DNA from 3 places in the Pseudomonas sp. LBUM1645 genome. Region 2 is predicted to be linked to each of the others. Evidence: predicted binding sites of a transcription regulator. Region 2 holds the regulator's gene; each other region holds the start of a gene.
The links. The regulator FliA, encoded in region 2, starts transcription of late flagellar genes. The targets are predictions, from matches to a motif close to CTAAAGTTTNNNNNNNNNNNGCCGNTAA.
Positions count from the first base shown of each region.

Region 1: flgM (flagellar biosynthesis anti-sigma factor FlgM) is a predicted target of FliA. The motif match lies at 2,717-2,744, and genes of this name have one in related genera.
Region 3: ACA079_RS05480 (flagellar protein MotY) is a predicted target of FliA. The motif match lies at 2,215-2,242, and genes of this name have one in related genera.

Region 1 is NZ_CP166811.1:1,584,682-1,588,985, reverse strand. Features, by position in the region: gene cheR (protein-glutamate O-methyltransferase CheR) at 1-791, opposite strand, end outside; gene ACA079_RS06965 (chemotaxis protein CheV) at 838-1,770, opposite strand; gene flgA (flagellar basal body P-ring formation chaperone FlgA) at 1,853-2,614, shown strand; gene flgM (flagellar biosynthesis anti-sigma factor FlgM) at 2,781-3,107, shown strand; gene ACA079_RS06950 (flagella synthesis protein FlgN) at 3,156-3,623, shown strand; gene ACA079_RS06945 (flagellar brake protein) at 3,716-4,304, shown strand, end outside.
Region 2 is NZ_CP166811.1:5,269,145-5,273,448, forward strand. Features, by position in the region: gene ACA079_RS23810 (chemotaxis protein CheA) at 1-1,409, opposite strand, end outside; gene ACA079_RS23815 (protein phosphatase CheZ) at 1,424-2,212, opposite strand; gene ACA079_RS23820 (chemotaxis response regulator CheY) at 2,243-2,614, opposite strand; gene fliA (RNA polymerase sigma factor FliA) at 2,782-3,522, opposite strand; gene fleN (flagellar synthesis regulator FleN) at 3,519-4,304, opposite strand, start outside.
Region 3 is NZ_CP166811.1:1,269,801-1,274,104, reverse strand. Features, by position in the region: gene ACA079_RS05485 (argininosuccinate synthase) at 1-1,111, opposite strand, end outside; gene ACA079_RS05480 (flagellar protein MotY) at 1,241-2,149, opposite strand; gene pyrC (dihydroorotase) at 2,309-3,355, shown strand; gene rnt (ribonuclease T) at 3,352-4,029, shown strand; gene ACA079_RS05465 (peroxiredoxin) at 4,104-4,304, opposite strand, start outside.

The DNA of each region.
Region 1 (4,304 bases), 3.4 Mb from region 2:
ACCATCTGGTAATGATCCGGCAAACCGTTCAGCGCCTCGGAAGCACCGAGGAACAGATAACCGCCGGGTTTCAACGTGCTGTGAATGCGCAACAGGATGTCCTTCTTCACCTCGGCGGAGAAGTAGATCAGCACGTTGCGGCAGAACACGATGTCAAACTTGCCCAGCGCCGCGTAGCTGTCCAGCAGGTTGAATGAACGAAACTCCACCCGGCTCTTGATCGGTGCCTTGATTGCCCAGCGCCCCGGCCCTTTTGGGTCGAAATAACGTTGAAGGCGCTCGGGCGACAGTCCACGGCCGATGGCCAGGCTGTCGTACTCGCCGGTCTTGCAGTTGGTCAGCATGGTGCCGGACAGGTCGGTGGCAACGATCTGCACGCCCATCTTCAACTGGCCCATGTTCACGCGTTCGAACTCATCGATCGACATCGACAGCGAATACGGTTCCTGACCCGACGAACAGGCCGCCGACCAGATCCGCAGACGCTGGCCAGGGGCGGCCTTGATCGCTGCCGGCAGCACCTTGTTCTTCAAGACTTCAAACGGATAGGTGTCACGAAACCACAGGGTTTCGTTGGTGGTCATGGCATCCACCACCATCTCGCGCAAACCGCTGCGCGGCTGGGTCTGGATGCGCTGGACCAGCTCACCCAGGGACTTGATGCCTTGCTGTTCCATCAGTTTGTTGAGACGGCTCGAGACCAGGTACTGCTTGTTTTCACCGAGCAAAATGCCACAGGCTTTTTCCAGGAAGACCCGGAACTGTTCGAAATCCAAATTACCCGTAGACAAAGATGCCGCCTCTTAAATCGTATTAACCGCCAGGGGCAAAAGGCCCCTAGCTGATGTCTGCTGCTTTGATCCGGTTGACTACCCGGGATGCCAGGTCATCAGGACGGAATTTGGCAAGGAAGTCATCGGCACCGACCTTCTTGACCATCGCCTGATTGAATACACCCGACAACGAAGTATGCAGGATGATGTGAAGCTTTTGCATGCGAGGGTCGTTGCGGATCTCGGCCGTGAGGGTGTACCCGTCCATCTCCGGCATCTCGATGTCGGAAATCATCATCAGGAACTCTTCTTCCGGCTTCTTGCCCTCGTCGACCAGCTTGCGCAGGTAATCCAGCGCCTGCCGACCGTCGTTCAACGCCACCACTTCGACGCCGACCGTTTGCAGGCAACGCGAGACCTGCTTGCGCGCCACCGACGAGTCATCGACCGTCAGCACCCGCAAGGACAATGCCTTGTGCTGGGTTTCGACATCCACCACGCCAACGGAAATCGCTTCCGGTGTCGGCGCCACTTCTGCCAGCACTTTCTCGACGTCGATGATTTCGACTAACTGATTGTCGACCCGAGTCACAGCCGTCAGGTAATGATCGCGTCCCGTGCCCTTGGGTGGCGGATGAATCTCCTCCCAGTTCATGTTGACGATGCGTTCCACCGACCGCACCAGGAAACCCTGGGTCTTGGTGTTGTACTCCGTGATGATCACGAAGGGATTGCTTTGATCTTTCAGCGCACCGGAACCGGTCGCCATGGCCAGATCAAGAATCGGAATGGTCGCCCCCCGAATATTTGCCACACCGCACACGACAGGACTGGATTTTGGCATCAGTGTCAGTTTGGGGCATTGCAGCACCTCCCGAACCTTGAACACGTTGATCCCATACAGCTGCTGGCCGTCGAGACGGAACAACAACAGCTCAAGGCGATTCTGCCCTACCAGTTGCGTGCGCTGGTTTACCGCATCCATTACACCAGCCATGCACAGACTCCTACACCAACGCTTAAGTGTGTTGCGACGCGCATTCATCACTAAACGGCACGGCGCTTGCTTTTTAACTCTTATGAACACAGAACCGACATTTTTCCGACGCCTGACATCAAACGCCCGCAAATTGCTTTGCGCGATGTCGGCCGTTTGCCTGTTCAACGCTGGCAGCCCTGCCCTTGCTGACGCGGTTACCTTGCCTGACATGCTTATCGGCGTCACTCAGGGCTTTCTTGAATTCACCGTAGAAGACTATCTGGCAACCAGTCAAACGGAAGGTCGCTACGAGATCGAGGTCAAGCAGCTCGATCCGCGGCTGCGCATGCCCATGTGCGACAAGGAATTGACAGCGTCCCTGGAGAGCCCGGCCACGCCGTTGGGGCGAGTTACGGTCAAGGTGCGCTGCGAGGGCGCGTCGCCCTGGACGGTCTTCGTACCCGCTCAAGTGCGCCTGTTTCGCGACATTGTGACCACCACCCGCCCGCTACGACGCGCCGGTATCGTCGAGCCCCAGGATGTAACCCTGCGCGAGCGTGACATCAGTCTGATCAGCCAGGGTTACCTGACTTCCGTCGACCAGGCGATCGGACAGAAACTTACCCGACCAATGGTCGCCGACCAGGTCATGACCCTGGTGCACATGGAACAGGCAGAAGTCATCAGCAAGGGCGACCAAGTGGTGATTACCGCCCGCAGTGGAACGCTCAGCGTGCGCATGCCGGGTGAAGCGCTGTCCAACGGCGGCTTGCGCGAACAGATTCGGGTGAAAAACCTCAACTCCCAGCGGGTCATCAAGGCGCAAGTCATCGCGCCCGGTCAGGTGGAAGTGGCCATGTAGAACTCTCTGTTTGTGAAGATGTGGCGCGCCACTCGACTGTTCCCTAGACTGTGCCCTATGCAGGGCAAGCGCTGACGCGCGCAAGCTCATTGATAATTGGGCCTAAAGTTTTTCCGGGTATGGCCGAAAACATGGCAAGCGTCCAAATACCCAGAGGTTTTTTGTCATGGTCATCGATTTCAGCCGTTTAAACAGTTCCTCGTCACTTACCGGCAGTACACGTACCAGCACCGCGAAGGAAACCGCCGAAGCCGGCAAACCCGCACCGCTGAATACCCCGGCCGAACAGGCCAGTACCGTCAAAAGCGGGGAATCGGTACATCTCAGCAATGAGGCTCAACAGTTGCAGAAGGTCACTGACAAGCTGCGCGATCAGCCTGCCGTCGACAACGCCCGCGTGGCCGAGTTGAAAGCAGCGATTGCCGATGGCAGCTACAAAGTCGACAGCAACCGTGTAGCCAACAAACTGCTCAACTTCGAAGCCCAGCGCTAGGCCAAGGCCTGCGCCAGGCTTTTGGACGCTTAAAACCCAAGGCCAGCCATGCACGACACTAATTTACTGCAACTGATCACCGACGATTTCGCTCCAGCACAGCACTTGCTGGAGTTACTGCAAACCGAGTCCCTCGCCTTGCACGGTCGCGACATGCCACTGCTCGAAGAGATTCTGGCGCAGAAACAGGCATTGATCATTTTGCTCGATCAGCATGGCCGCAAGCGCAGTGAAATCCTCGCCAGCCTCAACCTGCCGACCAACCGCGATGGCCTGGAGCAACTTGCCAGTCATTCGAGCATTGGCGATCAGCTGTTGGAGCAGAGCGATGTATTGACCGATCTTCTGGCTCAATGCCAGGCGGCCAACGTCAAGAATGGCCAGTCGATCCTGGTGCAACAGGCCGCGACGGCCAATCAGCTGAAAATCCTCAACGGCGGCGAGCCACCAGCGCTCTACGATGCGCGCGGATCAACCTCCATGCTTGCGAAGCCACGCCCGCTCAGTCAGGCTTGAGCCTGCTGAAAAGCCCGCACTATCAAGACGCGTAACATGCTGGCAATATGCTGGCTAGCCGTAGTCATATTTTGTCTGGAGATTGATGAACCGTGTTCAATGCCTTAAGCGCGGAAGATGCTCCGCAGCCACCCAAGGTGCTCACCACGCCGTTGGAGATCTCCGGCACCCTGCGCCAGCTGCAAGACAGCCATGATCCGCTGATCATCACGTTCCATGAGCGCAGCCAGCGCTTCCAGAGTTATCTGGTGGACCTTGACCGTGACAGCAACATGATTGCCCTGGACGAAATGATTCCCCGCGATGGTGAACGCTTCCTGCTCGCCGGCGAACCGTTCAAGGTCGAAGGCTTTCACGACGGCGTACGAATTGCGTGGGAAAGCAACGGCCCGTTGACCATCGACGAATCCGGTGGCGGTCGCTGCTACCGAGGCGCCCTGCCCGCCGAGGTGGTTTACCACCAGCGTCGTAATGCATTCCGCGCAGCATTGAAGCTGGCACAACTGGTCAACGTCGATCTGGGCGGTGAAAAGCTCAAGTCGCCGATCAGCGGCAAGCTACTGGACATCTCCGCCACCGGCTGCAAGTTGCGCTTCGAAGGCGACATCACGGGCAGCCTGCAATTGGGTGAGGTCTATGACCGCTTCATCGCTGCCCTGCCCTTTGGCAAGATGACGGCAC
Region 2 (4,304 bases):
ACCAGCGGGTCGGCCAGGGCCTCGACGAGGTTCTTGTCGAGGTCGGTTTCTTCGCCGACCAGTTCCAGGTTGATCTCTTTCTTGAGCTGGCGAGCCAGGTCGCGAACCAGACGCGGGAAGCGCCCGAAGACCTTCTTGATCGGTTGCATCCGGGTCTTCATGACCGCGGTTTGCAGGTCGGCCGTGACCACGTCGAGGTTCGACACGGCCTTGGACATGGCTTCGTCGCCGCTGTTGAGGCCCAGACGGACCAAGCGGTTACGCACCAGTACCAACTCGCCGACCATGTTCATGATTTCGTCGAGACGCGCGGTATCGACCCGCACGGTGGTCTCGGCTTCGCTGGCCTGTTTTTCCGGTGGCGGCGCGGCCGGGGCACGAGCCGGAGCCGGGGCAGCAGCGGCAGGCTTCGGCGCTTCGGCTTTAGGCTCGGGCGCTTTGGCAACGGGTTTCGCAGCCGGTGCTGGCGCCTTGGCGACAGGAGCAGAAACCACTGCGCCAGTGCCAACCTCAGTAAACTTGCCTTTGCCGTGCAATTCGTCGAGCAGCGATTCGAACTCGTGATCGGAGATCAGATCGCCGCCGGCCGCTTTAGCGGTGGGCGCAGCCGGGGCCGGGACCGCAGCAATGGCCGATTCCAGCGCATCAACGGCAAAGTTGCCCTTGCCGTGCAGCTGATCGAGCAGTGCTTCGAACTCGTCATCAGTGATATCGGAGCTGTCGCCTGCCGCTTTCGGGGCAGCCGGTGCGGCTGGCGCCGGGGCTACCGCATCGACGGCGAACTGGCCTTTACCGTGCAGTTGATCGAGCAGCGACTCGAACTCGGCATCGGTTATTTCGTCGCTGGCTGCCGCATTGCTGCTCGGCGCTGGCACGGCTGCCGGGGCTTCTGCCTGAGCCTTGACGGCGTTCAGTGAGTCCAGCAGTTGTTCGAATTCGTTATCGGTGATGTCACCCGATTCGCTCTCGGCGGCAGGTTCTTCCACCACTTCGGCAACCGGTGCCGTTTCATCGGCGGTTTGCGGCTCGGCCAGACGGGCCAGTGCCGCAAGCAATTCTGGCGTGGCAGCCGTGATCGGGCTGCGCTCGCGGACTTCGGTAAACATGCCGTTCACCGCATCCAGCGCTTCGAGAACCACGTCCATCAGTTCCGAGTCGACGCGACGTTCACCCTTGCGCAGGATGTCGAACACGTTCTCGGCGATGTGACAGCACTCCACCAGCTCGTTGAGCTGGAGGAAGCCGGCGCCTCCTTTTACAGTGTGAAAACCGCGAAAAATTGCATTGAGCAAATCCGCATCATCAGGTCGGCTTTCAAGCTCGACCAGCTGTTCGGACAGTTGCTCTAGAATCTCGCCGGCCTCAACCAGGAAATCCTGAAGGATCTCTTCATCGGCGCCGAAGCTCATGTGTAGGGGTGCTCCTAGAATCCAAGGCTGGAAAGCAAATCGTCTACATCGTCCTGACCGGACACAACGTCTTCTCTTTTATCGGCATGAATCTGCGGACCTTCACCCTGAGAGAGATGTTTTTGCGGATCTTTTTCTGCCAGCATCGCTTCACGGTCATGTTCGATGCCCGCAAAGCGGTCCACCTGACTGGCCATAAGCACGAGCTTGAGCAGGTTGCTTTCAACTTCGGTGACCAATTGGGTCACACGCTTGATCACCTGACCGGTGAGGTCCTGGTAATCCTGAGCGAGCAGAATGTCGTTGAGGTTGCTCGACACAACGCGATTGTCTTCGCTGCTGCGTGTCAGGAAACCGTCGACGCGCCGAGCCAGCTCGCGGAACTCTTCAGCCCCGACTTCGCGACGCATGAACCGTCCCCAATCGGTGCTCAAGGCCTGGGCTTCGTTGCTCAGGCCGTTGACCAGCGGCGTGGCGTTTTCCACCAGGTCCATGGTGCGGTTGGCAGCAGCCTCGGTCAGCTTGACCACATAACCCAGACGCTCGGTGGCATCCGTGATCTGTGACACTTCCTCGGCTTGCGGCATGTTCGGGTCAATCTGGAAATTGACGATCGCGCTATGCAGCTCGCGAGTGAGCTTGCCCACTTCCTGATACAGGCCGCGGTCACGGGTCTGATTGAGCTCATGGATCAGTTGCACAGCGTCGCCGAACCTGCCTTTTTCAAGGCTTTCGACCAGTTCGACAGCGTGTTTTTTCAGGGTCAACTCGAAATCGCCCTGTGAAGATTCGTAATGCTCCATAGCTCCCCCGTGGCGCAGTGGCTTCGCACATCAACCGATGCGTTCGAAAATCTTTTCGATTTTTTCTTTCAACGCCTGGGCCGTAAAGGGTTTGACCACATAGCCGTTAACACCGGCCTGGGCTGCCTCGATGATCTGCTCGCGCTTGGCTTCAGCGGTCACCATCAGCACCGGCAGGTGCTTGAGCTTTTCATCGGCGCGCACGTGGCGCAGCAGATCGATACCGGTCATGCCAGGCATGTTCCAGTCTGTTACCAGAAAGTCGATGCTGCCGCTGTTGAGAACCGGAATGGCAGTAGTGCCATCATCGGCCTCGACCGTGTTGGTGAACCCAAGGTCACGCAACAGGTTTTTTATGATCCGCCGCATCGTTGAGAAGTCATCAACAATGAGGATTTTCATGTTCTTGTTCAATTCGACCTCCAAGCAGTCTTAAACGCGCCCAGCACCTGGACACGCCATTTCAATCAATCCGGCAAAGCACTCAATGACTGTCTGGAGCACAACAGATCGGGGCCGGTTTGGTTCAACACCCCACCCGCCGCGTTCGCAGTGTCCCCACACTGCCTTCAGCGCGCTCGCCACTCCCCCAAACGCCCCCGCAAACGGGCCGCGCACTGGCTGTGTAACTGGCTGACCCGAGATTCGCTGACCCCCAGGACCTCACCGATTTCCTTGAGATTCAACTCTTCGTCGTAGTACAGCGCCAACACCAGTCGCTCACGCTCCGGCAAATTGGCAATCGCGTCCGCCAGCGCTGCCTGGAAGCGTTCATCTTCCAGATCGCGTGACGGCTCGAGATGAGCACTCGCGCCATCCTCGTGCAGCCCTTCGTGTTCGCCGTCCTGCAACAGATCGTCGAAACTGAATAACCGGCTGCCCAGGGTGTCGTTCAAAATCCCGTAATAATCGTCGAGACTCAATTGGAGTTCGGCCGCAACCTCGTGATCTTTAGCGTCACGACCGGTTTTAGCTTCAATCGAGCGAATTGCGTCGCTGACCATCCGGGTATTGCGGTGGACCGAACGCGGCGCCCAGTCCCCCTTGCGTACTTCATCGAGCATCGCGCCACGGATTCGAATGCCCGCGTACGTCTCGAAACTCGCGCCTTTGCTGGCGTCGTATTTGGTCGACACTTCAAGCAGGCCGATCATCCCGGCCTGGATCAGATCTTCAACCTGGACACTGGCTGGCAGACGCGCCAGCAAGTGGTAGGCAATGCGTTTAACCAGTGGCGCGTAACGCTCGATCAGCTCGTACTGCGCGTCACGTGCCGACTTCTTGTAGAGGTTGTAGCCACTGGCTGTCATAGCACAGGTCCTGCGGTTTGTTGCACGAGGCGCTCGACGAAAAACTCCAGGTGCCCGCGCGGGTTCGCAGGCAGCGGCCAGGTATCGACCTTCTGTGCAATGGCCTTGAATGCCAGTGAGCACTTGGACCGCGGGAAGGCTTCGTAAACGGCGCGCTGCTTCTGCACAGCCTTGCGCACGCTTTCGTCGTAAGGAACCGCGCCGACGTATTGTAAGGCGACGTCCAGGAAGCGATCCGTGACCTTGGTCAACTTGGCGAACAGGTTGCGACCTTCTTGCGGGCTCTGGGCCATGTTGGCCAGGACGCGGAAGCGGTTCATGCCGTAATCGCGGTTCAGCAGTTTGATCAGTGCGTAGGCGTCTGTGATCGAGGTCGGTTCGTCGCAGACCACCAGCAAGACTTCCTGCGCTGCGCGAACGAAACTGACTACCGAGTCACCAATGCCTGCAGCGGTGTCGATCACCAGCACGTCGAGGTTGTCGCCGATATCGCTGAACGCCTGGATCAGGCCGGCGTGTTGAGCCGGGCTCAAATGAACCATGCTCTGCGTGCCGGACGCGGCCGGGACGATGCGAATGCCGCCAGGACCTTGCAACAGTACGTCGCGCAGCTCGCAGCGGCCTTCGATCACGTCGGCCAAAGTACGTTTGGGTGTCAGTCCCAGCAGGACGTCGACGTTCGCCAGCCCCAGATCGGCGTCCAACAGCATGACGCGTCGACCGAGCTCTGCTAGAGCCAGGGACAAGTTCACTGACACGTTAGTTTTCCCGACGCCACCTTT
Region 3 (4,304 bases), 3.1 Mb from region 2:
AGGTCGCGATGTTGGCATCGAACAACGATTCGTCGGACTTGCGACCGGTGACGATCACGTTGCCCTTGTACAGCTTCAGGCGCACAACGCCGTTCACGTGTGCCTGGGACGCATCGATCATCTGTTGCAGCATCAGACGCTCAGGACTCCACCAGTAACCGGTGTAGATCAGGCTGGCGTATTTAGGCATCAGCTCGTCTTTGAGGTGAGCCACTTCGCGGTCCAGGGTGATCGATTCGATCGCACGGTGAGCGCGCAGCATGATGGTGCCGCCAGGGGTTTCGTAGCAGCCACGGGACTTCATGCCCACATAACGGTTCTCGACGATGTCGAGACGGCCGATACCGTGTTCGCCGCCGATACGGTTCAGGGTCGCCAGCACGGTAGCCGGGGTCATTTCGACGCCGTCCAGTGCGACGATATCGCCGTTGCGGTAGGTCAGTTCCAGGTATTGCGCTTTATCTGGAGCCTTCTCCGGGGAGACGGTCCATTTCCACATGTCTTCTTCGTGCTCGGTCCAGGTGTCTTCCAGCACGCCGCCTTCATAGGAGATGTGCAGCAGGTTGGCATCCATCGAGTACGGGGATTTTTTCTTGCCGTGACGCTCGATCGGGATGTTGTGCTTTTCAGCATAATCCATCAGCTTTTCACGGGAGAGCAGGTCCCATTCGCGCCACGGAGCAATCACTTTCACGCCTGGCTTCAAGGCGTAGGCGCCCAGTTCGAAACGAACCTGGTCGTTGCCCTTGCCGGTAGCGCCGTGGGAAATGGCGTCAGCACCGGTTTCGTTGGCGATTTCGATCAAGCGCTTGGCGATCAACGGACGAGCGATGGAAGTACCCAGCAGGTACTCGCCTTCGTAAACGGTGTTGGCGCGGAACATCGGGAAAACGAAATCGCGCACGAATTCTTCGCGCAAGTCGTCGATGTAGATCTCTTTCACGCCCATGGCCTGTGCCTTGGCGCGTGCAGGTTCGACCTCTTCGCCCTGACCCAGGTCAGCGGTGAAGGTCACGACTTCACAGTTATAAGTATCCTGCAGCCACTTGAGGATCACCGAAGTGTCCAGGCCGCCGGAATACGCCAGAACGACCTTGTTTACGTCCGCCATGCCATCACTCCACGGGGTTCTACGGAAAGCCGTCAAGTCTACCGGTCATGCAGGATAATTTACAGAGGCGCGACAGCTTATGACGACGAAGCGACAGATTATGTCGAGTGAGCGACGATAACAGCGGGTTCAGGAGGTCGACGCGGCGCTCGCCGATGCAGTGGCCTGAGGGGCCGGCGTTTCGGTGGGCGCAACGCGCGCGAGGTGCACATTGACTCGACGGTTCTTCGCCCGGTTGGCGGAATTGGTATTGGGCGCCAATGGATAACGCTCGCCATGAAAGCGCACGGTGATCTGCGATTCCTGAATGCCGTTGGCCTTGAAGAACTCCATGACTGCCAGGGCCCGACGCCGCGACAAATCACGATTGGTCAGGCGGTTGCCGCTGTTGTCGGAGTGACCATCGAGTTCGATGTGGTTGACCGTCGGGTCGGCCTTCATGAACTCCAGCATCACTTGCAATTGCGCCTTGGCCTGCGCGTCGAGATCGAGGCCTTCGCCGGGGAAGCCGATCTGCGATTGCTTAACCTGCTCGAAATTCTTCGGCAGCAGCTTCGCCACGCAGCCCTGATAGTCGTTGAAGGCCTTGCTGAACTTGACCGGCAACAGGCGCACTTCCGACACCCGGCCATCGCCAGAGTAATGTCGAACGACCGGACTGCGGCCATCCATCAGCCCACTGATCAAGCGGCCGGCCTGTACTTGCGAACTGTTGAACAGCACATTGCCGCTGCCGATCCGCACAGAACCGAGGTTGATGTCACCACGGCCCGGCTGCCAGGGTGCAGCCGCCGCCAGCAACGTCGCCGAACCGCCGCCGATCATCGAGTTATAGGCCTTCAGACGAAACGTCGCTTGCTCGCCAGCGCGGCGCACGAACTCACCCGAACCAAAATCGGTGATCGGCTGACTCAGGCGGCACTCGAACTTGTCTCCTTCGACCGTCCACTCGATGCTCTCCAGACGGGTCTGGAAAGTGAGCGCCATCGCTGGAAGGCTGGCAAACACGCTGAGCAAGGCTAAATAACGCTGGCGCACGGGAGGCTCCACTGGCTTCTACAACAAAAAGACCGACACACAGATGTTTACGGCATACCTGTTGGATATCGGAAGCTTCCAGCAAAACTTGATAGCGAGTGCCTGGAAGAGTCTTTTCCGGTAGCATTCCCCTCAGTTTGACCCGCCTGGAATCCCCTCATGTCCGACCGCCTGACCCTGCTGCGTCCCGACGACTGGCATATTCATCTTCGCGATGGTGCTGTGTTGCCCAATACAGTCGCGGATGTCGCGCGCACCTTTGGTCGCGCCATCATCATGCCCAACCTGGTACCTCCGGTGCGTAACACCGCTGAAGCCGACGGCTATCGCCAGCGGATTCTCGCTGCACGCCCGGCTGGCAGCCGCTTCGAACCGTTGATGGTGCTGTACCTGACCGACCGCACCCAGCCCGAAGAAATTCGCGAGGCCAAGGCCAGTGGTTTCATTCACGCCGCCAAGCTGTACCCGGCCGGCGCGACCACCAACTCGGACTCCGGTGTCACCAGCATCGACAAGATTTTCCCTGCACTCGAGGCCATGGCCGAAGTCGGGATGCCCTTGCTGGTTCACGGTGAAGTCACCCGTGGCGATGTCGACGTGTTCGATCGCGAAAAAATCTTCATCGATGAGCACATGCGTCGTGTCGTCGAGCGTTTCCCGACGCTCAAAGTGGTGTTCGAACACATCACCACCGCTGACGCCGTGCAGTTCGTCAACGAGGCTTCGGCCAATGTTGGCGCGACCATCACCGCGCATCACCTGCTGTACAACCGCAACCACATGCTGGTGGGCGGGATTCGGCCGCACTTCTATTGCCTGCCGATCCTCAAGCGCAACACCCATCAGGAAGCCCTGCTCGACGCCGCCACCAGCGGCAGCGACAAGTTCTTCCTCGGCACCGACTCGGCGCCCCATGCCCAGCACGCCAAAGAAGCCGCTTGCGGCTGTGCCGGTTGCTACACCGCTTATGCAGCGATCGAAATGTATGCCGAAGCCTTCGAACAGCGCAACGCGCTGGACAAGCTCGAAGCCTTTGCCAGCCTGAACGGCCCGCGCTTCTACGGCCTGCCGGTGAACACCGATCGCATCACCCTGGTCCGCGATGAGTGGACCGCCCCAACCAGCCTGCCATTTGGCGAGCTGACCGTAATCCCGCTGCGCGCCGGTGAAAAACTGCGCTGGCGCCTGCTGGAGGAACACGCGTGAGTGAAGACCATTTCGACGACGAACAGGACGGCCAAGGCGGCGGAGGTGGTTCGCGCCACCCGATGGCTGAGCGCTTCCGTGGATACCTGCCAGTCGTTGTCGACGTTGAAACCGGTGGTTTCAACTCTGCCACTGACGCCTTGCTGGAAATTGCCGCAACTACCATCGGCATGGACGAAAAAGGGTTTGTGTACCCCGACCACACTTACTTCTTCCGCGTAGAGCCTTTTGAAGGCGCAAACATCGAAGCGGCTGCTCTGGAATTCACCGGGATCAAACTCGATCACCCGCTGCGCATGGCAGTGAGTGAAGAAGCCGCGCTGACCGACATCTTCCGCGGCATCCGCAAGGCTCTGAAAGCCAACGGTTGCAAACGGGCGATTCTGGTCGGGCACAACAGCAGCTTCGATCTGGGCTTTCTTAACGCCGCCGTCGCGCGCCTGGACATGAAGCGCAACCCGTTTCATCCGTTCTCGAGCTTCGATACGGCAACCCTGGCCGGTCTGGCTTACGGCCAAACCGTACTGGCCAAGGCCTGTCAGGCAGCCGATATCGACTTCGACGGTCGTGAGGCCCACTCGGCTCGCTACGACACCGAGAAGACGGCTGAGCTGTTCTGCGGCATCGTCAATCGCTGGAAACAAATGGGCGGCTGGGAAGACTACAACGACTGATCCGTCGCTGGGTTTATCCCGCCCATAAAAAAACCGGCCTCAACGGCCGGTTTTTTTATGCCTGACGCTTGGGCTTACAGAGCCGCAGCGTGCTCGGTCAGGTAAGCCGCAACACCTTCGGTGGAAGCGGTCATGCCTTTGTCGCCTTTTTTCCAGTTGGCAGGGCAAACTTCGCCGTGCTCTTCGTGGAATTGCAGAGCGTCGACCAGACGAACCAGCTCTTCGATGTTACGGCCCAGCGGCAGGTCGTTGATGATCTGCGAGCGGACAACGCC